3 regions of the Chryseobacterium sp. AG363 genome follow, and region 3 is predicted to be linked to each of the others. Evidence: riboswitches for the same ligand, from Rfam matches in the RefSeq annotation. Region 3 holds a riboswitch; each other region holds the start of a gene.
The links. Region 3 has a riboswitch for S-adenosylmethionine ahead of DEU39_RS16240 (alpha/beta fold hydrolase). Riboswitches for the same ligand answer to the same signal wherever they lie in the genome.
Positions count from the first base shown of each region.

Region 1: another riboswitch for S-adenosylmethionine. It lies ahead of DEU39_RS15460 (SusC/RagA family TonB-linked outer membrane protein); the one in region 3 lies ahead of DEU39_RS16240 (alpha/beta fold hydrolase).
Region 2: another riboswitch for S-adenosylmethionine. It lies ahead of DEU39_RS21115 (TonB-dependent receptor plug domain-containing protein); the one in region 3 lies ahead of DEU39_RS16240 (alpha/beta fold hydrolase).

Region 1 covers NZ_RAQF01000003.1:557,093-567,272, reverse strand. Annotated here, with positions in the region: gene DEU39_RS15465 (RagB/SusD family nutrient uptake outer membrane protein) at 1-110, opposite strand, end outside; gene DEU39_RS15460 (SusC/RagA family TonB-linked outer membrane protein) at 128-3,061, opposite strand; SAM riboswitch class I at 3,145-3,243, opposite strand; gene DEU39_RS15455 (type II 3-dehydroquinate dehydratase) at 3,487-3,894, shown strand; gene DEU39_RS15450 (hypothetical protein) at 3,969-4,409, shown strand; gene pckA (phosphoenolpyruvate carboxykinase (ATP)) at 4,460-6,076, opposite strand; gene DEU39_RS15440 (GYDIA family GHMP kinase) at 6,204-7,109, opposite strand; gene fabD (ACP S-malonyltransferase) at 7,119-7,994, opposite strand; gene DEU39_RS15430 (LysM peptidoglycan-binding domain-containing protein) at 8,065-10,038, opposite strand; gene bshC (bacillithiol biosynthesis cysteine-adding enzyme BshC) at 10,077-10,180, opposite strand, start outside.
Region 2 covers NZ_RAQF01000006.1:164,809-174,988, forward strand. Annotated here, with positions in the region: gene scpA (methylmalonyl-CoA mutase) at 1-595, opposite strand, end outside; gene DEU39_RS21095 (prolyl oligopeptidase family serine peptidase) at 734-2,836, opposite strand; gene DEU39_RS21100 (hypothetical protein) at 2,933-3,610, opposite strand; gene prfA (peptide chain release factor 1) at 3,683-4,768, opposite strand; gene DEU39_RS21110 (APC family permease) at 4,921-6,225, opposite strand; gene DEU39_RS21115 (TonB-dependent receptor plug domain-containing protein) at 6,233-8,665, opposite strand; SAM riboswitch class I at 8,759-8,864, opposite strand; gene DEU39_RS21120 (alpha-amylase family glycosyl hydrolase) at 8,954-10,180, opposite strand, start outside.
Region 3 covers NZ_RAQF01000003.1:710,751-720,930, forward strand. Annotated here, with positions in the region: gene DEU39_RS16215 (AAA family ATPase) at 1-319, shown strand, start outside; gene DEU39_RS16220 (DUF58 domain-containing protein) at 387-1,709, shown strand; gene DEU39_RS16225 (proline dehydrogenase family protein) at 1,739-2,677, shown strand; gene DEU39_RS16230 (OsmC family protein) at 2,753-3,172, shown strand; gene DEU39_RS16235 (MGH1-like glycoside hydrolase domain-containing protein) at 3,250-5,865, opposite strand; SAM riboswitch class I at 6,054-6,160, shown strand; gene DEU39_RS16240 (alpha/beta fold hydrolase) at 6,221-7,159, shown strand; gene DEU39_RS16245 (ACT domain-containing protein) at 7,165-8,703, shown strand; gene DEU39_RS16250 (O-succinylhomoserine sulfhydrylase) at 8,828-9,988, shown strand; gene DEU39_RS16255 (homocysteine S-methyltransferase family protein) at 10,026-10,180, shown strand, end outside.

The DNA.
Region 1 (10,180 bases), 150 kb from region 3:
ACTTCTACGCTGCTGGCCTGATCAGTAGGAGCTGTATCCAGCTCACTTTCACAACTTGCTAGCGACAAAAATCCGATAAGAGCAAACGATAGATATTTTAATTGTTTCATTGTTTCAATTTTAAAGGTTAAAGTGTTGCCTGAAGACCAAAAGTGATCGTTCTCATTGCAGGATATCTGTAATACGTTGTTCCGTCCAACGCCTGCTCAGGATCCATTCCCTTATGTTTGTAGAAGGTCAGAAGGTTTTCTGCCTGGATATAAATTCTGAATTTTTTCAATCCTATTTTCTCAAAATAATCCTCAGGAAGTGTATATCCTAAGCTTACATTTTTAAGTCTTGCATAAGTACCTGAATACAGGAATCTTGAAGAGGTTGATGTCCAGTTATTTGTTGTTGTGCTCAATGCGGGAACATCTGTATATGGATTATCCGGTGTCCATCTGTTCAGTATTTCAGAACTCCACGCACGTCCTCCGGCACTTCCGTTATGCATGATGGAAGTATAATCGGTATCTAAAATTTTACCCCCGATTTTGAATGTCAGTAATCCTGAAAAGTCAAAATTCTTATAGGTAATGCTTGTACTGATTCCTCCTGTCAGTTTCGGCAATGCGGAACCTTGCAGTAGTTTTGTTGCTTTTGAGTATTCCGAAGTAGTTCCTTCCACTGAATTTCCACTAGCATCGGTAGAAACTGTTTTCCACAATGGTTTTCCATTGCTTGGATCTACACCCACCCATTCCGGAATAAAGAAATCATATACAGAACCTCCTACCGTTAATAACTTTGTTCCCACCACAAGAGAACCTCCCGGTAATTTGGTTACTTTGTTGTTTAAAGTGCTTAGGTTAACATCAACATTCCATTGGAAATCATCATTCTTAATAGGTGTTGTGAACAATGAAAATTCAAATCCTGTATTCTGAATGGTTCCGATATTGGCAGGATAATCACTGATACCCAACGATGGTGCCACCGGCATATTAAACAGAAGATCCTGGCTTTTTCTTTTGAAGTATTCGATATTCCCTTTAACTCTGTTATTCAAAATAGCGAATTCCAATCCTACGTTTAAATTAAGGTTGGTTTCCCATTTCACATTATTAGTGGAAGTCTTTTCAAGAGTTGTACCCGGTTCTCCGCCAAGGCTGATAAATCTGTACAGCTCCTGATAAGCATAATAAAGCGGCTGTCCGTTAGGTCTAAGTAATTTATCATTTCCTTGTCCTCCGTAACTGGCACGCAATGTCAATTGATTGAATACATTCAGGCTTTTAATAAATTCTTCATTGGATATTTTCCATGAACCTCCTACTGACCAGAATCTCCCCCATCTGTTATCTTTTTCAAATCTCGAAGAGCTGTCTGCTCTTCCCGATGCAGATAAAAAGTAAGTATTATTGTAGTCATACTCTACTTTTCCAAGGAAACTCAATAAGCTTAATTTATTACTGTTTCCACTGAAACTTCCCAGCAGAGAAGCAGCATCCGGCTCATAGTAATAAGGCAGTGAAAACTGACTTCTTGTTCCTGAAATCGTCTGATAATCGTATTTGTAGAATTCGTGTCCTGCCAGTGCATTAACGTGATGCTTTCCAAACTTTTTATCGTACGTAAGGATATTACTGGTTGTATAAGATAGTGTTCTGGTATTGGTTTTCGTCACTGAACCTCCAATTTCCGCTCCTTGCCCAAGTAATGGATTTGAATAATAATGACCGTTATAATTCACCAAATCAACTGAGAAGCTTGTTTTGAATTTCAGTTCCGGCAGGAAAGTGAATTCCATGAATCCTTTTCCTGAAAAGTTATCTTCTTTATTTTCGTTTTTGTCTAATGGTAAAGTTGCAGCCGCATTCTGATTTTGAAGTGCATTTGTGGGCCTGTACTTTCCAAAATCATAAATCGGATTTCCGTCAGCATCTAAAACGTAAGTTCCGTCAGCATTTCTTTCATAATAAGGATAGAAAGAAGGAATAAACCTTGCGGCATTGATGATATTGCTCGCCTTGGAATCTGAAGAAGTTGGTGCCTGCTGAATACTGTTGGTATAGCTTAAGTTGACTCCAACATTTAACCATTTCTTCACTTCCGAATTGATTTTTAATCTGGTATTATATCTTTTAAAACCGGATTCAATCGCCATCCCTTTATCATCCAGATACCCTAGTGAAAAGAAGTAATTACTTTTATCACTACCTCCGCTGATATCAAGATCCATCTGGTTTCTTGATGCCACTCTCTGTAAAACATCTCTCCAGTCGTCATTCCAGAGTGGTGATGCACCAGGCAATAATTTCCCATCTGTTCCCACCGGTTTTGGATAAGCAGTTCCATATGGATTAATTCCAAGGGTAGAAACAAGATTATCCGTTGCCATCTGAGCAGCCTGCTGAGAAGAAACTTTACTGGACTGATATCCGTTTCTTAATGCTTCCCAATATAATTGAAAGTATTGATCCGTGTTTACCTGTTCATAATCTTTGACAGCTCGTCCTGAGAATCCCTGACTGATATTAAAATTAACTCTGGCTTCTCCTTTTTTCCCTGATTTTGTAGTGATGATAATAATCCCGTTGGCTCCTCTTGAACCATACAAAGCACTTGCTGTAGCATCTTTTAAAACACTTATAGATTCAATATCGCTTGGGCTAATGGAGTTCAGGTTTCCATCAAAAGGAATTCCGTCCACTACATATAAAGGATCACTGGAAGCACTGATGGAACCAATACCTCTGACTCTGATGGTAGAAACCGCACCTGGCTGTCCTGATGCACTGGTGGTCTGAATCCCCGCAACCTGGCCTTCCAATGCTTTGGTGATATTGGTTACAGGTCTGTTATTAATCTTATCACTTGAAATGGTCGCTACAGAGCCGGTATAGCTGTTTCTTTTAGCTTTTCCGTAAGCCACCACTACTACTTCATCAATCTCCTTTTCATGAAGGCTATCTTTTTTCGGTCTGGAATTCTGTGCACTTACACTGGTTACTCCCAGAAAAAAAGCAGCAACGGGAGGTATCCAGGCTTTAGAATTGAATAAATTTTTGCTAATCATAATCAATTTTAGTTATCATATATTAAAATTTAGCCATTTGCAGAAAAATCAGCAAAGGGCATCGATAAATACGATAAACCAAATGCTTATTTTTCCTTAAAAGGCTGAACGTAACACCTTGCCCCACGGGTAGGTTGTCAAGACTTCATAGGGTCAGTTCCCTCCATCTTTCTTTATAAGCCGATCGAAATATGGTTGCAAAGCTAAAAACTTTTAGTCTACAAAACAAGTAGACTTATTTATTTTTCATGATAAATTTTCAAAAATTAACGTAATTTTTTAATAAAACCCATCACAATAAAGAGTTACAAGCTTTGCCACTTTCTTAAACATGACAAATATCATTATCAATAATTCAATACAACAAATTAAATCTGTCCAGAAATTTTTGATCTTTAATTGAAAAAAGTTTTTAATTTTATGGTATGAAAGTTTTGATCATCAACGGCCCTAACCTCAATCTGTTAGGCACAAGAGAACCGGAAATCTATGGAAATGTTTCTATGGAAAGCTATTTGGAAAATTTAAGATCCGAGTTCCAGACCCATGAATTAAAATATTACCAGTCTAATATTGAAGGAGAACTTATCAACAGACTTCAGGAGGATGATTTTGATGCCTTAGTAATTAACCCCGGAGCTTTTACTCATTATTCTTATGCTATTGCTGATTGCTTGAAAAACATTCGCAAGCCAAAAGTAGAAGTACATATCAGTAACATTTATAAAAGAGAGGAATTCCGACAGAAATCTGTAACGGCAGCCAATACAGATGCCGTTTTATCAGGCTTTGGAATGGATGGATATAGGCTGGCTTTATTAAGCTTGAAGTAATTTTGTTACTTATCCTTTTCCCATGAATTGCACAGATTTCTACAGATAATTATGGATAAGTATCAGAGTAATTTATGAAGATAAAAGATAAGGTTTATTGCAAAGACATTGGAATATATTCCGGGCAATTGACGAAAAGAAAAAACTATATCGTTGAAGAAAAAAATGCGGAAAATATAAGAATCTGGAATGACGAAGGAAAACTGAGGTGGTATTCTGATTTTTATTTTAGTTTAAACAATGAACCGGAAATAACTTCTATTCATATTGATGATGAAATTGAAAATATTGAATCTGATGCTATAGAAGTAAGTATTGAATTTTCCGACAAAACAAAATATGGGATGACCTTCACTACCCCGCAGTATTTAGATAAAATATTGGACAAAGAGTCTTACTTTTCTTCAAAACACTTTATGATTATAAAATACCTCACTGAAGAATCAATCAAATCAACCGTCCTAAAACTGGATGAACAGAACGAACTGATTGAAAACTGTAAAAAATATGAATAAAAAAAAAGCCTCATCACTGATGAGGCTTTTTGTATGTTGATTGGCAACTATTAGATAGTTTGTTCCTGCAATTGAGGTCCTGAAGCTACTAATTTTTTACCTTCTTCAGTATCACAATACTGCTCAAAGTTCTTGATATATCTTGAAGCAAGATCTTTTGCTTTTTCTTCCCATTCTGAAGCGCTCTCATAAGTATCTCTAGGATCTAGAATACCTGTAGAAACGTTTGGCAATTCAGTAGGAATTTCAAGGTTCATAATTGGAACCTGAGTTTTAGGAGCATTATCAATAGAACCGTCAATGATGGCATCAATAATTGCTCTGGTATCTTTAAGAGAAATTCTCTTTCCGGTACCATTCCAACCTGTGTTTACCAAATAAGCCTTAGCGCCGTGCTCTTTCATTTTGCCGATTAATGTTTTAGAATACATTGTCGGGTGTAAGGTAAGGAATGCTTCACCAAATGCAGGTGAGAAAGATGGTTGAGGTTCTGTAATTCCTCTTTCAGTTCCTGCCAATTTTGAGGTATAACCGCAAAGGAAGTGGTACTGCGCCTGATCTTCATTCAGGATAGAAACCGGAGGAAGTACTCCGAATGCATCTGCTGAAAGATAAACAATCTTTTTGGCATGACCTGCTTTAGAAGGCAATACAATTTTGTTGATATGATAGATTGGATAAGAAACTCTTGTGTTCTCAGTGATAGATCCGTCTGTATAATCTGCTACTCCATTGTTAACAACAACGTTTTCAAGAAGAGCATCTCTCTTGATGGCAGCGAAGATATCCGGTTCTTTTTCTGCAGATAAGTCGATAACTTTAGCGTAGCATCCACCTTCATAGTTGAATACTCCGTTGTTATCCCATCCGTGCTCATCGTCACCGATAAGGTATCTTTTAGGATCTGCTGATAAAGTTGTTTTACCAGTTCCTGAAAGACCAAAGAATAAAGCTACATCACCTTTTTCTCCTACGTTAGCAGAACAGTGCATAGAAGCCATACCTTTTAATGGAAGATAGTAGTTCATCATAGCAAACATCCCTTTCTTCATTTCACCTCCGTACCATGTACCTCCGATAATCTGTAGTTTTTCAGTAAGGTTGAACATAATGAAGTTTTCAGAGTTTAATCCCTGAGCTTCCCAGTTCGGGTTGGTAGTCTTTGATCCGTTGATTACTGTGAAATCCGGCTCACCGAAGTTTTCAAGTTCGTAATGAGAAGGACGAATAAACATATTAGTAACAAAATGCGCCTGCCATGCCACTTCAACGATAAATCTTACTTTAAGTCTCGTATCCGCATTCGTTCCGCAGAATGTATCTACTACATAAATCTTTTTAGATTCTGCAAGCTGGTTCAGCACTAGTTCTTTACAAGACCCGAAAATTTCTGCTGTTGTAGGTAAGTTTACTTTACCATCCCAGAAAATTGTGTCTCTTGTAACATCATCCTGAACAATATATCTGTCTTTAGGTGAACGACCTGTGAAAATTCCTGTTTTTACTGATACTGCGCCTGATTCTGTAAGCTCAGCTTTCTCAAACCCCTGATTTTCAGGAGAAACTTCAGCCTGATATAATTCTTCATAAGAAGGATTATACACTACTTCATAGTTTCCTTTAATCCCTAATTTCTCTAAATCCTGGATGATTTTAGTGTTTTTCATTTTACTTATATTTTCTATTTCTTTATTGCTTTCAACAAAAATAATATTAATTATTTGTTAAAGGTGGTTTAAATATACTGATATAAGTCAGAATGGCAAATAAAAAAACAGGATTATAAATACCTGATTACAAATCAATTATATTTTCCCATTCAAAAATAGTTGTAAAACCTTTCTCCCAAAAATAGTTCTTATAGTCCCCAAATTTGGCACTCATTACAAAATCTCCCCCCCATGCGCCTAAACTTTTGACAAATGAAGGGCAATCTGAGAATAACCTTTCCTTAACTGTGAGAATTTCAAGAAAATCGGCAATTTTATATTCATGAGTCATCATTAATTCGGAAAAATTTTCCAATTCATGACATAACAATATTTTTTTTGTAAGATCTGAAAATTCGTCAACCAATTTCGGAGACTTCTTTTTGGACTTGTAAAAATTGATTCCCTCTCTGCTATCCTGCTTCTGATTTAAATGAATAAAAATCAGTTCATTTTTAAAGGACGGACTAAAATCTACTTTCTCATATTTTATCTCAGGCTTACTTTGGAAAAGCACTGCGGACTTTTCTTTTGCAACTGCAATGTCATATCCACTTCCTCCCAAGCTGATAGAGTTAAGATGGAAAGGATTAATCTCTGCCCATTCCGCAAGATTATTCATCAGCGTAGAACTGCTTCCAAGCCCATAATCCGCTGGAAACTGAAGATTGGTTTTTAAATGGTAAGTAAGATCAGTTTTGAATTTACTATTAGAAAGCAGCTGAACATTCTGTAATGTTTTGGTAATAAATTCAGCACTTGATGGAATATTGGTTTCTAAGACCTGCCAGGTTTTATAATCAATGACAGCCTTCAACCATAGTTTATTCTGATGATAGGCTTCCCAAAGAACAAGGGATTTTCCATCTTGTTTTTCTTCAAAGAAAAACTCTTGTCCCAGCCTGGTAGGTACCGCTAAGACAAGAGCTCCATCTATTGCGAAATATTCTGAAGTAAGCATAAGCTTGCCCGGTGAAAATATCGCGTTCATATTTTTTGTTTAGATTGCAGAAGTAGCTTCTACTGATCCGTCAATTTTTTTGATCAATCCCTGAAGGGTTTTTCCTGGTCCTACTTCCACGAAGTTAGAGGCACCATCTTTAATCATATTCTGAACAGACTGTGTCCATTTTACTGGACCGGTAAGCTGAGCGATCAGGTTTTGTTTGATCTCATCAGGATTGGTTACCGCTGTTGTCGTGATATTCTGGTATACAGGAATAGTTGCTTTTCTGAATTTTGTCTTTTCGATAGCTGCGGCCAGTCTTTCCTGTGCAGGCTGCATCAATGGTGAGTGGAAAGCTCCGTTTACTGGCAATAGCAACGCTCTTTTAGCTCCTGCTTCTTTCAGTTTTGCGCAAGCTTCTTCTACTGCAGGAGTTTCTCCTGAAATAACCAATTGCCCCGGGCAGTTATAATTTGCAGGAACAACAATTCCGCTGATCTGTGCACAGATTTCTTCAACCTTAGCATCGTCTAATCCTAAGATAGCTGCCATAGAACTTGGATTTGCATCACAAGCTTCCTGCATTGCTTTCGCTCTTTCAGAAACTAATTTCAAACCATCATCGAAGGATAAAACTCCGTTGGCAACCAAAGCTGAAAACTCTCCTAAAGAGTGTCCTGCTACCATTTCGGCACCAAGACCATTTACTGCTTTTAATGCTGCTACTGAATGTATAAATATTGAAGGCTGGGTAACCTCTGTTTTCTTAAGATCCGCATCCGTACCGTTAAACATAATGGAAAGAATGTCGAAACCTAAAATTTCATTGGCAGATTCCATCAGATCTTTAATATCTTTTCTAGAATCATACAATTCTTTTCCCATTCCTACGAACTGAGAACCCTGCCCTGGAAATACAAGTGCTTTCATGTATTGAATTAAATATTATGCAAATATAACTATAATGTTAACAATATTCGTTCTAAGTGCTATAAATCATTTATGGTACTAACCTGATTACTCTGTAACCTGTATTTACATATGCACCGTTAGCTTTAGATTTTACAAACTCAAATTTGGTAGCAAGCTGAGTCTGAACTTTATTCATCTGCTTAAAGATTTCTCCTTTTTTATTCTCTCTGGTCAACATGTCATTTACCACATCAAACCCTACAATAGCATATTTTGGTGGGGTTTTGCAGTATTTAGTTTTATAAGCTGCCAGAATTTCTTTCTCAAAGCTACCGTCTGTGTTAATCTTTCTATCCATCAGATATACAAGACTTGCCTGGCTCAGCTCATCCACTTTCTTCTCAAAAACAGGAGAATAGAACATACTGAACGCTTTGATACCCTGTACTTCTTTAGAAATAGCAATCATTCTGCTGGCAAAAGCATCTCCTGCAGCATTATCATCATTCGCTAAAATGGCAATAACCGGTGCAGACTGCCCTGTCATCATATTCTGATCCGGCTGAATATCTGCCGGAGAATTAACAATAATAATATTAGGATTTTTTACTGCTTTTTCAAGTCCTGCTTTGATATAGTTGGCATCTTCTTTTTTAGCATCCGCCACTATATATATCTTCTGATCTGAGTACACACCTTTTACTTCTTCTACAATCTTATCAGCATAGGTCTGATTATTGGTTTCGACAATAATCAAGTTGCTGTAGTTATAGAGTTCCGGAGAGTTAGCAAATGGTGCTACAACCGGGATTTTCTGATTTTTGGTAAAATCAAGAACATCAATTACATTGGACTTAAAGAAAGGTCCGATAATAAGATCTGTATTATCAGGATTAATCTGTGTCAAAGAGTTTTTGAATGAAGCTTCATTTCCTGAATCTACAACTTTGATATCCAGTTTTTGTCCTCCTCTTGCATTTCTTTCAATAGCAAGCTTAGCTCCTGTCAAAAAGTCAAGTGCCATTGCTCTATACTGAGTTTCATTGGTACTGTATCCGAAAGGAAGCATCAGGATAACGCTTAAAGCATCACCATTTTTCTTTATATAAGCTGCATCCTGCTTTTTGATCTTTAGAACCATTCCGGTTTTCAAACCGTGTGAAAGATCCGGGTTGAGAGCGATAAGCTCATCAATAGAAACACCGAATTTATTAACGATAGAGAATACTGTATCTCCCTGCTGCACTGTATAGGTTACATAATCATCACCAACTGCAACATTGGAAGCAGCTGTTGATTTTTCGTTCCCTGAATCCATTTTTGCTTTTGGATTTGTAGTTTCTGCAACGGTATCAGTATTGGCAGTCGTATTTGTTCTTTTTATTTTAATGGTATCCCCAGGTTTCAGTCCTTTTTCTTCCAATCCTGGATTTAAAGCATAAAGGTCCTGCTGGCTAATGCCAAACTGTTTTGTAATTCTGTAATAATTATCTCTAGCCTGAATCACATAAGATTCTCCTTCTGCTGCTGGAGTGCTAGCAGATGTAGATGTAGCAGCTGTTGCGGTTGCTTTTTCTACAGGAGTTTCAACGTGTTTTTCCGGTGTTACAGCCTGTTGAGCACCACCATACTTTTTAATACTGGCAAGAGGCAAAGTAATCTCATCTCCGATCTTCATGTGAGAATCCAGTTCAGGATTCAGTTTTCTCAGATCAGTTTCAGAAATTCTATATTGTTTTGTGATGCCATAAATCGTTTGTTTTGGCAGTAAAACAATTTTACCTAGAGAAGAAGTACTTGCTGTTGAAGTTACTTTTTCTGCAGGAGTCGTTTTTGTCACAACCGGAGTGGCTGCTTTATCTGATTTTATAGTTAAAACATCACCGATCGCCAGTTTGCCATCTTTATGTTTTGGGTTTAGCTTCAGCAATTCATCTACAGTCATTCCATACTTTTTGGCAATGTTGTAAGGATTGTCACCTTGCACAACCGTATGTGATTTCTGAGCTGAAACTCCCAAAACCATACATAAACTGGATAGAATAAAAAACCTCTTTATCATATTCGATAATTATAATTTACAAAAATACTTCTTTAAAATTAAATGGCAACAATTATTAATTTTGAATCTTGAACCACCATTTCTTCCAAACAATTTTCAAGCCACGAATAGCCATAATCTGAAAAGAATACGCTAAAGTTAT
Region 2 (10,180 bases), on a different contig from region 3:
GCGGATAGATATAAGTATTTCTTACCATGAATTCTTTCAAAATATCATTCTGAATAGTTCCGGAAAGCAACTCCTGTTTTACTCCCTGCTCTTCTGCCGCTACGATGTAGAATGACAAAATAGGAAGTACAGCTCCGTTCATGGTCATTGAAACTGAAATCTGATCTAATGGAATTTCATTGAAAAGGATTTTCATATCCTCCACAGAGTCGATGGCAACTCCTGCTTTTCCTACATCTCCCACCACTCTTGAATGGTCAGAATCATATCCCCTGTGCGTTGCAAGGTCAAATGCTACGGAAAGTCCTTTCTGACCTGCCGCAAGGTTTCTTCTGTAGAAAGCATTGGATTCTTCAGCGGTGGAAAATCCGGCATACTGGCGAATTGTCCATGGCTTCTGAACATACATGGTGGAATACGGCCCTCTCAGATAGGGAGCAATTCCTGGAGAAGTCTGCGTTAATGATTCATCTTTTACATCTTTTTTTTCATAGGATGATTTGAGTTCAAGGCCGTCTTTTTCAAAATTGTAAATCTCTTTTTCCTGAGGTAATACACTAAAATCCGGTTTTTTCACAGAAATTGTCTTTCGCATTCCAATTATTTTTGTCCCCGTAAAGTTAATTTTTTTGAACGAAACATGAAACTTCTGTTAATATTCTGTTTTTCTTTCATTTAGCAAAAGAAAAAGGCCGAACAAATGTCCGGCCTTTCTTATGGGTATAAATTTAAGTTATTTCTTTATTCCCATCTCAAATAAAGCAAATGATATAAGATCTGCATTTTCACTGATCACCTGATCTGTTGATCTTCCAGCTCCGTGACCTGCATTCTTTTCAATTCTTAAAAGAATAGGGTTTTTACATGCTTGTTTTTCCTGAAGTTCTGCTCCAAATTTGAATGAATGTGCCGGAACTACTCTGTCATCATGATCACTAGTAATGATCATTGTAGATGGATAGCAAGTTCCTGCTTTTACATTATGTACAGGAGAATATGATTTCAGATATTCGAACATTTCCTTACTGTCTTCTGCAGTACCATAATCGTAAGACCACCCTGCTCCTGCTGTAAATTTATTATACCTCAACATATCCAACACTCCTACTCCCGGGAAGGCTACTCTCGCAAGGTCCGGCCTCATTGTCATTGTTGCTCCTACTAATAATCCTCCGTTTGATCTTCCGGAAAGGGCCATGTATTCTTTTGAAGTATAACCTTTACTTTGAAGGTATTCTCCGGCAGCGATAAAGTCTTCAAAAACATTTTTCTTCTGCTGTTTTGTTCCTGCATCATGCCATTTCTTACCATATTCTCCTCCTCCACGGATGTTTGGAACAGCGTAAATACCGCCATTTTCCATCCAGATAGCGTTGACAACAGAGAATGATGGCTGAAGGCTGATGTTGAAACCTCCATAAGAGTAAAGAATAGTAGGATTTTTACCGTCCAGTTTAGTTCCTTTCTTATAGTTGATCATCATAGGAACTTTTGTACCGTCTTTTGAAGTATAGAATACCTGTTCCGAAACATAATCATCCGGATTAAACTTCACTTTAGGTTTTTGATAGACTTCAGACTTTCCGGAATCTACATTGAATTTATAAGTCGTTCCCGGTGTAATATAATTGCTGAAAGAGAAGTAAACATCTTTCTCTTTTTCTTTTCCTCCGAATCCTGAGATATTTCCTTTACCCGGAAGAGTAATTTCTCTCACCAATTTTCCGGTTTTATCAAACTGTTTTACCTGGTCTATCGCATCAATCATGTAGGTTGCAAAGAAATATCCTCCCCCTGAAGAGATTCCCAATACGTTTTCAGTTTGTGGAATTACGTCTTTCCATGTTGCAGGAGCCGGATTAGCAATGGTAGTTTTTACAAGACGCATATTCGGAGCATCTTTATCTGTAAAAATGAAAAGATCATCACCTTGTGTATCTACGATGCTGGCATTAATGTCAAACCCGCTCATAATTTGTACAAAGTCTCCTCCTTTTTTAAGGTCTTTTATATACAGTTCATTACCATTCGTGGCATTAGCAGCAGAAATGATAAGATATCTCTGATCTTCAGAAACTCCTGCACTAAGATATCTTCTTGGAGTCTTATCTCCTCCGAAAATCAATTTATCTTCAGACTGTTTTGTTCCCAGTTTATGAAAGTATACTTTGTGCTTATCCGTCATCCCGGAAAGTACTGTTCCTTCTTTAGGTTTGTCATAGCTTGAATAATAGAAGCCTTCGTCTCCCTGCCATGAAATTCCACTGAATTTTACATCCAGTAAAGTTTCATCAATCTGTTTTTTAGTCACAGCATCGATGATGATGATCTTATTCCAATCGCTTCCTCCTTCGGAAATAGAATAAGCTGCAAGGTTTCCTTTCTTATTGAATGAAAGATTGGAAAGAGATGTCGTTCCTTTTTCTGAAAATTTATTAGGATCTAAAAATACTTCTGTAGCATTGGTCTTGTTGTTGGTTCTGTACAAAACAGATTGCGCCTGCAGACCATCGTTTTTATAATAATAGGTATAATCTCCTTCTTTGAAAGGTGCAGAAATTTTTTCATAGTTCCAGATTTCCTTCAACTGATTTTTAATTTTATCCCTGAACGGAATCTTAGAAAGGTAATTCTGGCTGTAAGCAACTTCTTCATCCACCCATTTTTTTGTAGGTTCAGAGTCATTCTCCAGATCTCTGAAAGGATCAGAAACGGCAGTTCCAAAATAGGTATCTGTCTGGTTTCCTTTTAATGCTTTAGGATAATTCATTTTCTGAGAATAAAAAGATGCTGAAAACAATACTCCAGCGGTTAACAATATAGGCTTAAAATTCATACTGATCGGTTTTTCTCAAAAATACGCAAAGTATGTGAAATAAAAAAAGTCCCGTTGTATTGGGACTTTTCTATTCTTTATGATGGTACTTTTAGACTATTCATTAGCTCCAAAACTTTCAAAATAGAAATCGGTAAGATTGGAAACAATTTCATCCGGACTTCCATTCCAATAGTATATTTTATCTCCTTCTTTAAGTTCGTATAAAGTAAAGTTTTGATCTGTTGTTACAGTCTTATTGGCATTTTTAAAATCCTGAACTGCCTGAATTAAATACTTTTTAAGGTCTTCCGTTTTTATTTTATTCAGATCTCCTTTTGGTCCGGAAGTCAGTTTTGATGGAACAAGAAAACTTACAGAATAGTTTATCTCAGCAACTTTTTGCCCTTCAACATGTTCATTCGGAACTACTTTTACGTCTTTAACGATAAGTTTTCCCGTTTTAAAGTTTCCAAACATCGCGATAAAATACTCTTCCGCCTCTTTTTTGCATGCTGAAGCCGTGGCTTTTGGGAAAGCAGCCAGAAAATTCTCAACGCTGCCATTTATCATTTCTTTTGAAGTTTCCTTAAAATCAACCTGATACGCATTCTGACCTTCTACAGTAGGTCTTAGATAATCGTTAAGTTTGTTCAAAGCTGTTTCATCATTATTGACAAAAGTTCCGAAAAAGAGTTCAAAGGCTTCTTTGGGTTTCTTCACTTCTGTCTGAGCCATCAGCTGCTGTCCCATCACGGAAAGCAATAGCAGGAAAATAATTTTGTAGTTTTTCATAGTTTAAATTGTATTTAGTATGTAAAAAAGCCTCTGAAAAATCAGAGGCTGTGTTTTATTTTATTTCGATTTTTAGTAATTTTCTTCTTCCCCTTTCATCTTTTCTGCATTTTCTGCCATGATTACGGCATCAATCATTTCAGAAATATCGCCATTCATGTAAGCATCAAGGTTGTACATAGACTTGTTGATTCTATGGTCTGTAACTCTACCTTGCGGATAATTGTACGTTTTAATTTTTGCAGAACGGTCACCGGTAGAAACCATGGATTTACGCTGTGCTGCGATATCTCCCTGTACTTTCTGTAATTCGATATCGTATAATTTTGTTCTCAGCATTTCCATCGCCAGCTCACGGTTAGCCAACTGAGAACGAGCCTGTTGACATACGACAACAAGTCCTGAAGGCTTGTGGGTAAGCTGAACTTTCGTTTCAACCTTGTTTACATTCTGACCTCCGGCACCTCCTGAACGGGAAGTCTGCATTTCAATATCTGCAGGATTCAGTTCAAAATCTACTTCTTCAGCTTCCGGAAGAACTGCAACCGTAATGGCAGAAGTATGTACTCTTCCCTGAGATTCTGTCTCAGGTACACGCTGTACACGATGAACTCCGGATTCAAACTTCATGATTCCGTAAACACCTTCTCCTTCCACTTTCATGATCAATTCCTTGTATCCTTTCGCTGCTTCGTTAGAATCTGTCACTTCATGTCTCCATCCTTTTGTTTTGAAATACATGGTATACATTCTGTAGATATCTTCCACAAAAATAGCGGCTTCGTCACCTCCGGTTCCGGCACGTAGTTCCACGATAACGTTTTTGTCATCTGCAGGATCTTTAGGAATCAGCAATACTTTCAGCTCTTCTTCCAATCCGGGAATTTTAGCCTGAGCTTCCAGTTTTTCTTCTTTAGCCAGATCCACCAGATCTCTGTCTGAACCATCTGCAATGATTTCTTCAGATTCTGCGATACTGTCCAAAGCGCCTTTGTACTGATCATAAACTCTTACAATTTTTCCCAAATCACTATATTCTTTGTTCAAAGAAGAATATCTTTTTTGGTCTGAAATGACATCAGGCTGTATAATAAGGTCTGCAACCTCATTATATCTTTGTTTTATAGCTTCTAATTTTGGAATTAATGATTTAGACATTGTAGAAATTTTGTGGGTGCAAAGATAAGGATTATTAATTCAAAATTAAAATTCCAAATCATCATAAATTTTTGAGCATTAGGGATAAAGGATGCAAAACCACAAAAAGGTAGATTTGCCAATCTGTTTATTCCCTTTCTGAATCATCAAAACTAAGTTTGATATCCTTTAGAAAGTCTTCTGTCTATCAGATATAAAATAATTCCTACAGCGATAATTCCCAATCCTATCAAGCTTTCCTTAGGATTATGAATGAATGTAAAATAGAGGATATAGATACTGAACAAAAGAAAAACTGCCGGAAAAATATGGAAAGCATTCGACTTAAAGATTTTTCTGTCTTTTTTCTTCAGAAAGAAAACCGTCGAAATCGCAAGACTGGCAAAAAGCTGTAGTATAAAAGCTGTATAAACAAAAATTTCTTTAAAGCTTCCCGTTAAAATAATAATAGCAGCAATCACAGCATGGGCAAAGATAGCTCTTACCGGAATTCCTTTTGCATTTCCAGATGACAATGGTTTCCAGATGTGGGTATGTTTTGCAAAAGCCTGTGTCAGTCTTGAGCCAACCCACAAGTATCCGCTTATGGTTGCAATCAGCTGCAGGGCTATAAAAATATTAACAATTTTTCCAAAAGCCGGACCCAACATATTGACTGCTGCTTCGCCCATCACATCTTCTTTTCCTGCCAGCTGATTTACTGGAGCGTGTTTCAGCATAATATAATTCACCAGAATATAGCTTACCGTCACAAAAACAGTTCCTATAATCAATGATTTGGGAAGGTTTTTCTGCACATCCTTTATTTCTCCCGCAATATAGGAAGCTGAATTCCAGCCTGTGTATGAATAGGTCACAAATACCAGAGAGGTAGCAAAGGCAGGAAGCATGATCTCATTTTGCCAGCTGTCACTGAAATTAAGGCTGTTGCCGATCTGCGGTGAATTTGAAATTCCTACTCCAAGAATAACCAGTACAATAATAAAAGCGATTTTAATGAATGTAAAAAAGTTGTGAAACCTGCTGGATGTTTTCAGGCTGAATGATAATGCAATTGCCACCAGGAATATCGCGGCTATGGCAAATCCGTTTCCAAAAGAATATTCAAATACAGAAAGATATTTTGACATAGCCAAAGCTGCCAGCGCTACGGGAGAGGAAAATCCTATGATGAGCGAAATCCAGCTTATGAGGTATCCGAAAATCGGATGATAGGTTTCTTTAAGATAAATAAAATCGCCTCCGTTTCCTTTAAAATGGGAGCCCAATTCTGCGTAGCAAAAAGCTCCGAACAATGCGAGAACTCCTCCGATGCTCCATAGCAGGAAAATACTGTAGGTGTTGGTAATATCGGAAAGCTGAAATCCCAAGGTGGTAAAAATCCCTGTTCCGATCATATTGGAAACGACGATGGCTGCGGCTGTTTTCCAGCCAATCTGATGTGAGGAAGTACTCATTTAATGATTAAAAATTAAAATTAAGCCTTCCGAAGAAATAATTCCCCAGCGTTCCCATCTGTACAGGCGCATATTTGAATACTCCATAATATGAATTTTTATAAATCTGGCGGTCCGGAAAGACATCAAATATATTGTTGGCTCCTACTGTAAAATTGATACTTTTAGTAATATCATACCCAACGCTGATGTCTGTCACTACTTTTGGTGAGAATTCCTGCACGTCTCCAAACGGATAACCATCTCTTATTACCTTACCAAAATAGGTATTTCTTACGAGAAAACTGAATTTTCCTATTCCATAATTTAATCCTAATGAAGCTTTTGTTTTTGGAGACAGGGTTTCAATGATATTGATCTGATCGGGACCAAAAAACTGATCCTGAGGCGTTCCTAAGTTTTCAGGAAAATGAAAATCTGTGATTTTTGTTTCCGTATAGTTTCCGGCAAGATTCAAATTTAATTTTCCATTCCCAAGAATCCAGTCATAGGAAACCACTACATCTACTCCTTTCGTTTCTGTATCAATGGCATTGGCGAAGAATCTTCCGCTTTCTACCTTAAACTGATCCAGTCTTTTATCTGTTATATTGCTGGTGATCACAACTCTATCCTTTACTTTGATCCAGTATCCATCTATAGTAATTGTCAAGTTGTTTAAAGGTTTAAGCGTAAATCCAGCACTTGCATTGACAGAAGTTTCCTGTTTGAGTTTATCAAATCCAAGAATTTTAGCGGCTTCGCTATCGTTGCTGAATATTCCTTTGGTAACAATCTTTGAACCCGAGGTAGAAATATCCGCATAGGAATTATTAAAATACTGCTGTTGCAATGATGGTGCTCTGAATCCTGTCCCAACAGCGGCTCTTACCGCATAGTTTTTTACAAACTCATATCGTACAGCGAGTTTTCCATTCAAGGTATTTCCGAAATCTGAATAATTTTCAAATCTGGCAGCAGCGTCAATGTTGAGTTTTTTATCCAAATCATAGGAAACATCTGCATATACTGCCGTGGAATGTCTGTCTTTCTTCAAGGCATTGTTGGGAGAGAATCCGATGAAGGATTGAGATCCGCCTGCACCAAGCACTGTTGATCCTTCAGTGGCAACATTTCCATTGATGTCATATTGGGTATAGGATGCTTCGTCACCCGCTTTAATCTGGTATTGTTCAAACCTGAACTCACCACCGAAAGCAATATTGAAACGGTTTATATTTTTAGAAACATCAAGATTAATGGTATTCTGCAGAAAACTATGCGCTCCGGCATAAAAACGGGTGGGAGATTTTGCTCCCAAAGAAGCATTATTCGTATTGTTTACATTATAATTGAAAGTATTGCTTCCAAAGGTGTTACTAAGGTCAAATAGCCAGTCGTTAACATTATATTTTGCACCTACGGCATAGGAAACATCATATACCTGAGACCCAAGAACCGCCTGAAAACCGTTCGGATAAATGGATGAAACTACATTAGACTTTTCGCTCGGCAGTCTTCTGAAACCAAACCCTTCTCCTTCTTTAATACTGAAACCTCCGAAAGAATAGAGTTTAAAATGATCATTAAAAGGATATTCTGAATTGAAAAACAACTGTCCCTGTCTGATCTGGGCATCTCCGATCTGAAAATTAAAATCATCACGGGTCAACCCTCTTTTTTCAATTTCGGCATCATCCGTAGCTCTGGCTGCTTTTACCGCTTCAGCGTCACCAGCAAATTCATAAGCAAAATTATCGCCGAAAATATCCAGATCGTGATTTTGAGTTCTTGTGGTTTTTCCTCTGTGGCTTAATTGCAGGGATAGATTGATATAACCATCTTTTTTTCCTAATGAAGTACCATAGTTGACTCCTGCCTGATAAGTATCTCCATCATTTCTTCCGCTTAATCCGTAAGTAAGACTTGCTGAAGCTCCGGCATTTTTCTTAAGAATAATGTTGATCACTCCGGCAATAGCATCAGAACCATATTGTGCAGCAGCTCCGTCTCTTAACACTTCTATTCTATCAATAGCAATTACGGGAATGGTACTCAAATCTGTTCCTACAGAACCATTTCCTACAGTATTCTGATAATTGACCAATGAGGTTGTATGTCTTCTTTTTCCGTTAAGCAATACGAGAACCTGATCAGGGCCCATTCCTCTTAATGTTACGGGATCAATATGCTCTGTGCCATCAGAAGCAGACTGCCTCACCGCATTAAACGACGGAATCACGTAATTCAGGAGATCCTGAGCGGTCATTTGCGGAGCGCTTCTCTGGATTTTATCGATATTGATAACATCTACAGGAACCGGCGTCTCCAGTTTTGTTCTTTTAACATTACGGTTTCCGACGATGATGATATCTTCGATCTGTTTTCCTTTTTCCTCACTTTCCTGAGCAGCTACCAGAATTGCTCCAAGCAATAGTACAGCTGTGCTTAATTTTTTCATTTTTGTTCTTGCCAATTAATACTACCAATCTGACGGATCTTTCCGCAGATACACAAGACTTCAAGAAATGGAATTTATATAGAATATTGACTTCACTTATCTCCCCCAAAGGGTTGGAATTAGCACCTTTACACTTCTGGAACCGTGTAGGTTGCTAAGGTTTCACCGGGCCAAATCCCTCCACCTTTCTTGATAAATCTACTGCAAAAGTAGACTATTTTTTTGAACTTACAAAAAAAGGCAAATCTGCTGATCCGCAAATTTGCCTTTATTATTTTATAATTTATTTTATTCAATAATCATCTTTTGAATGGCTATTCCTGTATCTGATTTCAACTGCACAAGATACGTGCCTGCTGGATAATCAACCTTCGCATCGTAAGTTCCGCTCTCTTTATCCAGTTTGAAAGTATCCAGTTTTTTACCGGTCATATCAAAAATTGAAATTTCACCTTTTTTTGCTTTATTGAAAACGAGGTGAGCGATTCCGTTGCGAACCGGATTATCCGCAATCTGAAGAGATAATTTGTTGACCGCATTGGTATCTACAGTAGACAACGCACCTGCATAATTTCCAAAGATTCTGAATTCTCCGGGCTGTAAAGTGATCGGAGCCGTTGTGGAAACTATATTCGAAATACTGTTATCCATTAAATTCCGCCATTGACCAGTGTAAGGGAAATAAGGCACTACATTCTGTGCGGAAGTCGTGTAATTGGCCAATACGACAACATTCTTTATTCCTGTTGTAATAGCTGCATCATACACATAAATTCTTGTGATAAGACCAGTAGGATCATTCGTAAGGTTATTGGATTCTATACTGTAAGTTTTAGATTTAAAAACCTGATGACTGTTTCTGATGTTGATGATTTTAGCCCATGTATCATAGACTGCTTTTCGGTTCGCATTGGTATCATATCCTAAAGTGAATGCTACAGGTTTTTCATCGGTTCTACATCCGCTGTCGATGGTACCATTCGCACATCTGTTGATGCTGAATTCATAACCTAATTCTCCAAACTGCCAGATCATTTTCGGACCTGGAATGGTAAAGAAGGTTGCCCCGAAAGTTTTCATTCTTTCAAGAGCGGTATTCAGGTCTTTCACATTGTAACCTCCGTTTATAGCACCATAGGTAAGGTTTTTAAACATCAGCCTCTCTTCATCATGGCTTTCTCCATAACCTACGGCACTCATATTGGTAAAACCGTGAAGACTGTGATTCATACGGTCGTAGTTGCTGTTTTCCTGATAGCCCATCGTATTCTGATTGTAAGGATCTGTCTGTTTATTCCAAAGCATAACGCCTTTTCCTTCTGCTATTCTGTAATTTGCCCATTGCTGTTCTTCTGCATCAGTTCCCAGGTGTTCGAAGATCATATAAGAATTGGGATCAATGGCCCATTGTTTATCAGCATAATTTTTCATGATATCCACTCTGTCCTGCTGGTAGGCATTGGTACAGGCCTCATCATTTTCAGAACAGCTTTGCGTAAATCCTTTGGTTAAATC
Region 3 (10,180 bases):
AAACTATCAGCATCTGGTAAAAGAAATCATTGTGGAAGCACAGCTGATGGAATATATTGCTAAGATTATCATCAATACCAGAGAAAATCAGTTCTTATATCTGGGGGCTTCTCCAAGAGCTTCACTCGCACTTCTGACAGCTTCCAAAGCGTTTGCTGCACTAAGAGGAAGAGATTTTGTAACCCCTGAAGATATTAAAGAGGCAAGCTATGCTGTTTTAAGGCACAGAGTAATCGTTTCTCCCGAAAGAGAAATGGAAGGTCTTAGCGCAGATGAAATTATCCGTCAGATTTTAGAAGGAATAGAAATACCGAGATAGGGTAGTAGAAAGAGGGGCTTGAATCATCATTACTAAAACCTTTCATCTGCAACCTGCCACCTAACCAATGAAAAACTTATACATCAATACACGTTTCTTTTTTACACTCATCGCAGTGGGGATCCTGTATGTCCTTGCATTTTTCTTTCCGGTGATGATGTGGGGAGCCCATCTTGCACTGTTGATCTGTTTTCTTGCGGCAATGGTAGATTTTCTGTTGCTGTTTAATCAAAAGAATGCCTTACAGGTTCAGAGAATTTTGCCTGAAAAATTGTCCAACGGAGATGAGAATTTTGTAAAAATCGATATTAAAAATAATTACAGCTTCACCATAGCCACTAAAATTATTGACGAAATTCCGTTTCAATTTCAAAAGAGAGATTTTCTGATTGAAAAGCAGATCGCTTCTGGAGGCAATACATTTTTTCAATACACATTAGAGCCTAAAGAAAGGGGAGAATATCATTTCGGAGGACTGAATGTGTATGCATCATCACCTTTGGGATTCATCTCAAAAAGATTTATTTTCCAGAAAGATGCTATGCTTCCTGCCTATCCCTCTTTTATTCATCTCCGAAAATATGAGCTGATGGCTATTCAGAGTGAATTTTTATTGGGTGGAATCAAGAAAGTCAGAAAGCTGGGACACACCATGGAGTTTGAGCAGATCAAAGAATATGTTCCCGGAGATGATATCAGAACGATCAACTGGAAAGCAACTTCCAAGACCAACAGACTCATGGTAAACCAGTTTCAGGATGAAAAATCACAGCGTATTTTTATGTTGATCGATAAAGGAAGAACCATGAAAATGCCGTTCAATGGATTAAGTTTACTGGATTATTCCATCAATGCAACCATGGCACTTTCTCATATTATTTTAAGAAAAGGAGACAGAGCGGGAATGATGACTTTTTCCAAGAAAGCTGAAAATAAAATTGCTGCCGATAATAAATCCGGACAGTTGAAGAAAATCTCTGAAGCGCTTTATAATATTAAAACCGATTTCTTCGAGAGTGATTTCAACCGTTTGTATCAGGATGTAAAATATTCCATCAGTCAAAGAAGCTTAATTCTGCTTTTTACCAATTTTGAAACTCTTGACGGATTGAACCGACAGTTGAAATATCTTCGCGGAATTGCTAAAAATCACTTGCTGGTAGTGGTATTCTTCAAAAATTCAGAACTGCAGACGTTGATCAACAAAAATCCTGAAAATATGCAGGAAATTTATGATGAAATTATTGCTGAAAAATTTGAATTTGAAAAGAAACTGATCATCCAGGAACTTCGTAAATACGGAATTTATACCGTATATACCCTTCCGGAAAATTTGAATATCGATGTTATCAATAAATATCTGGAGATAAAAGCGAGAGGAATTTTATAAAATATTTTAAATACAAATCAAAAAATAGAATGGAACTAAAAGAAAAGGCAGGTGCGCTGTTGAAAATAGCTGCCTTAAATGAAGGTGCAAAAGAATATATTCTTAACAATCCTGAGCTCTTTAAACTCTTACTGAAAGCAGCTAAAAGATATATAGGAGGCGAAAAAATGGAAGAAGCGATTGCCACTGCTAAAAGAATTAATGATAAAGGACTTCCAACTTCACTAGAGTTTATGGGAGAAAGTACCCGTTCCGTGGAAGAAGCAGAATCAGTAACTCAACATTTTTTTGATTTGATTAATAAAGTGAAAGAAGAGAATATCAATTCTATCATTTCTTTGGATTTATCACATATTGGTCTTGCAATTGATAAGGATCTTGCTTATAATAATTTAATGTCATTAGCAGAATCAGCTTACAAAAAAGATATTGAAATAGTGATTAGTGCAGAGGGTATTGATAGAACTGATGATATTATTAATACCTTTTGTAAAATATCGCCTGATTTTCCAAATGTTGGAATTACCCTGCAGGCATATTTAAACCGTACTCCAAAAGACCTTGAACGGATATTGAATGAAACACAAGGGAAAATAAGAATTGTAAAAGGTGCTTTTGCTGTTCCTCCGGGACATGCTGTAGAGAGAGGAAAACATTTAGATGATTTATATATTAAATATATTGAAACTCTTTTCCTTAAAAACAGGAAATGTTCTGTTGCTACCCATCATAATATCGTTCAGAATAGAGTTAAAGAGCTCATTGAACAATATGATATTCCAAAATCTAAATATGAATTTGAAATGTTACTGGGAATACAGGAAGATCTGTTGAATGAAATCTATAAAGAAGGTTACCCGTGCAGGCAGTATATTGTGTATGGTGATGAATGGTATCTGTACATGTGTAACCGCATTGCAGAAAATCCGGATAATCTTTTTCAGGCTATGGTTGATATCATGTCTTAGCCTGAGGTTTACTCCATAAAGTTTTTTATATTTGAATAAGAATATAAAAAGAAATCTGAAATATAAACCCGTACAATGAAAATTACACTCAACAGAATAAACGACGATTTTTTATTTGAATGTACAAACTCACAAGGAAATTCTATCCTTTTAGATAATACTTCCCAGCCGGGAGCCAAAGGAGTTTCCCCAATGGAAAGTGTACTGATGGCTGTAGCAGGCTGTAGCGGAATTGATGTGGTGTCTATTCTGAAGAAGCAACGTCAGGAAATTAAAAGCTTTCAGGCAGAAGTAGAAGGCGAAAGAGTGCAGGTAGAAGATGCAAAACCTTTTAAATCGATTAACGTTAAGTTCCTTTTGGAAGGAGAAATTGATCCTAAAAAAGCATTAAAGGCTGCAGAACTTTCTTTTGAAAAATACTGCTCTGTATCAAAAACGTTAGAACCGAATGTAGAAATCGGATACGAAGTGTATGTGAACGGAGAAAAAATTTAATCTCTTACATAAAATAGTAAAAAGCCGGATGAAACATCCGGCTTTTATATTACTCATTACCAATTCCTCATTGCTTATTAAAAGGTGAGTCTTGGTTTTATCAGTTTTGCCACTGTAGCTGTCCATCCTGTTTGGTGGGAAGCACCCACACCACGGCCATTATCTCCATGAAAATATTCAAAAAATGTAATATAATCTCTGAAGTGTTCATCATAATTGAACTTTGGATTACCTCCGTTGAAAGCTCTTTGTCCATGTTCATCCTTTAAAAATAGAGAGCAGAGTCTTTTACTTATATTTTGAGCCACTTCATCAAGATTTCTTTTATCACCACTTCCTGTGGGAAGTTCTACTTTCAGACTATTTCCATAGTAATAATGGAAGCGCTGCAGACTTTCAACAATCAGAAAATTGATCGGAAACCAAATTGGACCGCGCCAGTTGCTGTTTCCGCCAAACATACGGCTGTCACTTTCTGCAGGTGTATAGTAGACTATATTTTCAGACCCATGTACAGAGAAGACAAAAGGATTTTCCTCATATACCTTAGACATGGCGCGGATTCCGTAAGAACTCAGGAATTCATTTTCATCAAGCATTCTGGTCAGAACCTTTGTCAGTCTGTTTTTGCGGAGGATACTCATAAGGTGTTTTCGGCCTTGTCCTTCCTCATCCCAGTGAGAAACCAGTTTGGTCAACTCCGGCTTGTTCTTTAAGATCCACTCCATTCGGGTTCTGAAATTCGGCATCTTTTCCAGTAAGCGGTGGTCAACAATCTCAACAGCGAACATAGGAATCAAACCCACAATACTTCGTAATTTTAAAGAAACACTGTCTCCATTTCCTAGCTGTAGGACATCATAGAAGAATCCGTCTTCTTCGTTCCAAAGCCCTTTCGTTCCTTCGCCCAGGTTTTCCATAGCTTCAGCGATATAAAGATAATGCTCAAAAAACTTGATGGCCATATCTTCATATACCTGATAATACTGGGCAAGCTCCATTGCAATACGCATCATATTCAATGCATACATGGCCATCCAGCTGGTTCCGTCTGCCTGTTCAAGATGCTGTCCGTCCTTTAGTTCCATATTCCGGTCAAAAGCTCCGATATTATCGAGACCAAGAAACCCTCCACCAAAGATATTTTTTCCGTTTTTATCCTTTCGGTTCACCCACCAGGTGAAATTAAGAAGCAGTTTCTGGAAAACTTTCTCTAAAAATAATAAATCCGGTTTTCCGTTAGCTTTTTCATCAATTTTGAAAACACGGAAGCATGACCAGGCGTGTACCGGCGGGTTCACGTCACTCATATTCCATTCATAGGCTGGAAGCTGTCCATTAGGATGCATGTACCATTCCTTAGTAAGGAGCAAAAGTTGTCCCTTGGCAAATTCCGCATCGATGATGGAAAACGGAACACAGTGAAATGCCAGATCCCATGTGGCATACCATGGATACTCCCATTTATCGGGCATAGAAATAATATCCTTATTATGGAGATGATTCCATTCCGTATTTCTTACATATTCGTTGAAATTTCTTGGGGCTTCAAAGTTGGGATCACCTTTCAGCCATTTTCCAATATTGTAATGATAGAACTGCTTATTCCAGAGAAGTCCTGCAAAAGCCTGTCTCTGAACATTTCTTTCATCTTCGTTAACGGTATCATTTTGAATTTCTTTATAAAATTCTTCAGCTTCAGCCTGTCGCGTATTGAATATTTCATCAAACTTTTCAAAAGGCTCATCAGCTTCAGCCGGGCATAATCTGAATTCAAAAACTTTGGATTCTCCGGCACCAATAAGCTCATCAATCAGAAAAGAAGCTTTTGTCCCTTTCTTTGCGGGATTTATCGTATTCGTTTGATGGATAATAAAATGATTGATTCCATCTTTGAAATATGTATTTTCACCTGCAGGAGCCCCATAAAGCTTAGAATTATTGGTTTCATTATCACAAAATACACTTTGTGCATTGGTATTTCGGGAATAAAGCTTCTTGATCGAAATACTGTCGTGTTCAATGTTGATACTTCCGTCATAAGAAGCATTGACTTCTGCTTTATAGGTATTGTATCCCCATTTCCAGTTGTTTCTGAACCATATAGTGGGCGCTACCAAAATAGGTGCTTCATGCTGACTCCGGTTACAGACCGTTACTCTGGCAAGAATATCATTGTGATCGGCCTTGCAATATTCAATGAAAATATCAAAATATTCATCATTATCGAAAATTCCGGTATCGAAAATTTCATATTCCGGTTCCTTTTTACTGCGTCTTCCGTTTTCTGCAACAAGGTCATCGTAAGGAAATTCATTGATCGGATATTTATACACCATTTTCATATAGCTATGAGTAGGTGTATTATCCAGATAATAAAAGATTTCTTTGATGTCTTCCCCATGATTTCCCTGAGGATTGCTCAACCCAAAGAATCGTTCCTTTACCATTTTGTCTTTCTTGTTCCAGAATGAAAAAGCAAAACACAAAAGCTGCTTTATATCAGAAATTCCGGCAATACCTTCTTCTCCCCATCGGTAGGCATAGCTTTCTGCATTATTATGGTTGGTAAAATTCCAGGCATTCCCGTTCGGGCTATAATCTTCACGTACATTTCCCCACTGCCGGTTGCTTACATAAGGTCCCCAGTTTTTCCATTTGGTATCTTGTAATCTATCTTTTTCGGCGGTCATATCTCATCACTTTTCCATACGAAGTTAGTTTTTTTGAGAAGTAATTCCAATTTTTTTCATCTGAATAATTATTAATATACTCTTGGAATACTTGTATTTAAGGGCTTTTTTAAATATTAAAATAATTTTTTTTTGAAATTAAAAGAAAAGAACTACCTTTGCACCATTCGTTCATTCAAATATTGAAAATGTTATCAAGAAAGGTTGAGGGATTAGACCCTATGAAACCTTAGCAACCCTTTGCGCAAGCAAAGAAGGTGCTACGTTCTACCAAATAATTTTGGACAGATAACTCACTGAAGTTCTTTTCAGCCATTTCCTGTGGCATTTTCAATTGTATTAAAATTTAATAGAATTGAAAACAGAACTAAACTATATTAATCTTACGTATCAAACTCATTCCCAAAAGGAATACCATATCCCGTTGAGCTATCAGCTCTTTGGGAAAGATCTGTTTACAGCCCCTGTCATTTTAATCAACCATGCTCTTACCGGAAATTCAAACGTATCCGGAGAAAAAGGCTGGTGGAAACAGCTGGTGGGAAAAAATCAGATTGTTGATACTGATCAATATACCGTTCTGTGCTTCAACATACCAGGAAACGGATATGACGATTTTTTAATTGAAGACTATGAAGACTTTACTCCTTCAGATATCGCAGCGATATTTTTGAAAGGACTTGAAGCGTTACATATCAAAAATTTATATGCCATTATCGGAGGCTCTTTGGGAGGAGGAATTGCCTGGGAAATGCTTGCCCAGCAGCCGGATCTTGCTGAGATTTTTATTCCTATTGCCTGCGATTACAGAACGCACGACTGGCTTCATGCACAGTGTCTGGTTCAGAAATTTTTATTAAATGATAAAGAAGAACCATTACAGAAAGCAAGAATTCATGCCATGTTGTGCTACAGAACACCGCAGTCGCTCAATGACAGATTTCAAAACCAATATAACCAGGACAAACAACGCCTGGAATCAGAAGACTGGCTGGTTTATCATGGTAACGCACTAAACGAAAGGTTTAGTTTAAAGAGTTACAAACTGATGAATCATCTCTTGATGAATATAAATGCTACTGATACAGCACTGGAGAACATACAGGCACGAATGCACATGATCTCCGTAGATACAGATTTATTTTTCCCGGCTTCTGAAATCCGAATGTGTTTTGAAAACTTAAAAGAGAAAAATAAAGATGTTTCTTATCACGAGATCCAATCTATACACGGGCATGATGCCTTCCTAATGGAATATCAACAATTAAATAATATCATTAAAAACATTTTATAGAAGTAATGAAAAATGCTAACGAAATAAAATTTTTGAAGAACAGATCAATCGTTAAATTTGAAGGAGAAGATTTCCTGGGAGAAATCGGGATTGACGGACGAATTTTTAAAGCGCTTACTTTGGCGCGTATCAGTGTAGGAGTAATCTCTCAACAGGCCGTAGAAAACGGAATTTCTATCCTGGTTCATGAAAATGATGCAGAGAAAGCAGTGGCTTGTCTTATTGATGAATTCGAAGCAGAAAGAAAGTCAGGAAAAGTTTCCCAAATATATAGTATCAATAATGTTTCTGTGATTGGTTTTGTTGCAGAAGATTTCAATAAAGTTTTTGCAGAACTTGCCAGAAACAATGTTTTTCCATTGCTTTTGAACCAGGTAGCAGGAGAAAACAGAGTCAATATCGTTGTGACGTCTTCACAGGATGAAAAAACAAGAAACATCATAGAATCTGAAATTTTCAAAAAGCCAAAGACCGTTCATCTGGCCATTATTGGCCATGGAAACGTAGGGAAAACCTTGATAGAACAAGTACTTGAATCTGCAGAAGAGATTAAAAAACGCAAAAAAATAGACCTTAAAGTCGTTGCGGTAGCCAATTCAAAAAAAATTGCCTTCAACAAAAAAGGATTTGATGCCCATTGGAATGATGAGGTTTTAACAGCAGAGCATCCATCTAATGTTGAAGAGTTAATTAATTTCTCTAATGAAAATCAACTGGAGAACCTGATTGTTGTGGATAACACGGCAAGCAAGGATTTTGTTAAAAACTATCACGCTTTGGCAGAAAACGGGTTTGATCTGGTTTCTTCCAACAAAATTTTCAATACCCTTCCGATTGAAGAATACAGAAAACTAAGATATACGTTGAATAAAAACAACAGACGGTATTTGTATGAAACCAATGTAGGAGCTGGTTTACCGTTAATTGACACCATCAAGTTATTACACCTTTCAGGAGAAAATATCACAAGAATCAAAGGGGTATTCTCAGGAACACTGAGCTATGTTTTCAACAATTTTTCTTTAAGAGATGATAAATTTTCAACCATCATCAATGAAGCTTTGGAAAAAGGATACACCGAACCGGATCCAAGAGAAGACCTTTCAGGAAATGATGTGGCAAGAAAATTATTGATTCTGGCAAGAGAATTAGACTTAATCAATGAATTTGATGATATCAGCATTCAAAATCTGGTTCCTGAAAATTTACTTGAAGTTTCAAAATCAGAATTCCTTTCAAGACTAGAGGAGCTTGACGAAGAATACCAGAAAATAAAAGAAAACCAGGAACCCGGACATGTATTGAGATATGTAGGTGATCTGCACGGAGATTTACAGAAAGATAAAGGTGAACTGGATGTAAAACTGGTTTCTGTTCCTGCAACTTCAGCATTGGGACAACTGAAAGGTTCAGACTCCATCTTTGAAATCTACACAGAAAGCTATGGAGAAAATCCAATCGTGATTATGGGAGCCGGAGCTGGTGCAAAGGTAACCGCAAGAGGAGTATTCGGAGATATTTTAAGAGTAAGTGAAACAAAATAATATTTAATGTAACAATCTAATAATGTACCAGTTTACCAATAATTGGTGTCGTTATTCTGAGCAAAGCGAAGATTTTAATTGGTACATTGTTAGACTGCTATTTTGGTAAATTAATTAAAACTATATGGAAAATTTTGAAACATCAGCAATAAGAACCCAGACGGAAAGAACTCAGTTTGATGAGCATTCTACGCCGCTCTATCTTACCTCCAGCTTTATATTTCAGGATGCAGAAGATATGAGAGCAAGCTTTGCAGAAGAAAAACCAAAAAACTTATACAGCCGTTTCTCTAATCCAAACGTAACCGAGTTTACAGATAAGATCGCTAAAATGGAAGGTGCAGAAGCAGGATATGCCTTTGCAACAGGAATGGCAGCCATCTATTCTACATTTGCAGCATTGTTAAACGCTGGAGATCATATTGTAAGCTGCCAGTCAGTATTCGGGTCTACCCACACTTTGTTTACCAAATATTTCCCGAAATGGAATATTGAAACCTCTTATTTCAAAGCAGAAGATGCAGCGAATGTGGAGCAATACATCAAACCTAATACAAAGATCTTATACCTTGAAACTCCTACCAATCCCGCTATTGAAATTCTGGATCTTGAGTTTTTCGGTCAGATCGCCAAAAAGCATAATCTTATATTTATTGTAGATAATTGTTTTGCAACACCTTACCTTCAGCAGCCTATCAAATATGGTGCAGATATTGTGGTACACTCAGCAACGAAACTGATTGACGGACAAGGAAGAGTTTTAGGAGGAATAGCGGTAGGAAAAGAAGACCTGATCAGAGAAATTTATCTTTTCGCAAGAAATACAGGTCCTGCATTGTCTCCTTTTAATGCCTGGGTATTATCAAAAAGTTTAGAAACATTGGCGATCCGTGTAGAAAAACACTGTGAGAATGCCTTGAAAGTAGCGGAGTTTTTAGAAAGCCATCCTAATGTTGAACTGGTAAAATATCCATTCCTGAAATCCCATCCTAGTTATGAAGTCGCCAAAAAGCAGATGAAACTCGGAGGAAATATTGTGGCGTTTGAAATAAAAGGGGGAATAGAAGGAGGAAGAAACTTTTTAGATAAGATACAAATGTGTTCATTGTCTGCTAATCTAGGTGATACAAGAACGATCGTTACGCATCCGGCTTCTACAACGCATTCCAAATTATCAGACGAAGAAAGAAATGAAGTAGGGATTACTGCAGGACTGGTACGTTGCTCAGTAGGACTGGAAAATGTAGAAGATATCATTGCAGATTTAAAACAAGCTTTGGATTAATTCAAATAGCAACTGGTTTTAGCCAAAATAGATTAAAATGAAAAATTCAGAACAATTATATAAAGCTTTATCCGAAAGAATTTTAATTCTTGACGGAGCGATGGGTACCATGCTTCAGAGATACAAATTCGAAGAAGAAGACTACCGTGGAGAGCGTTTTAAAGACTGGGAACATCCGGTAAAAGGAAATAA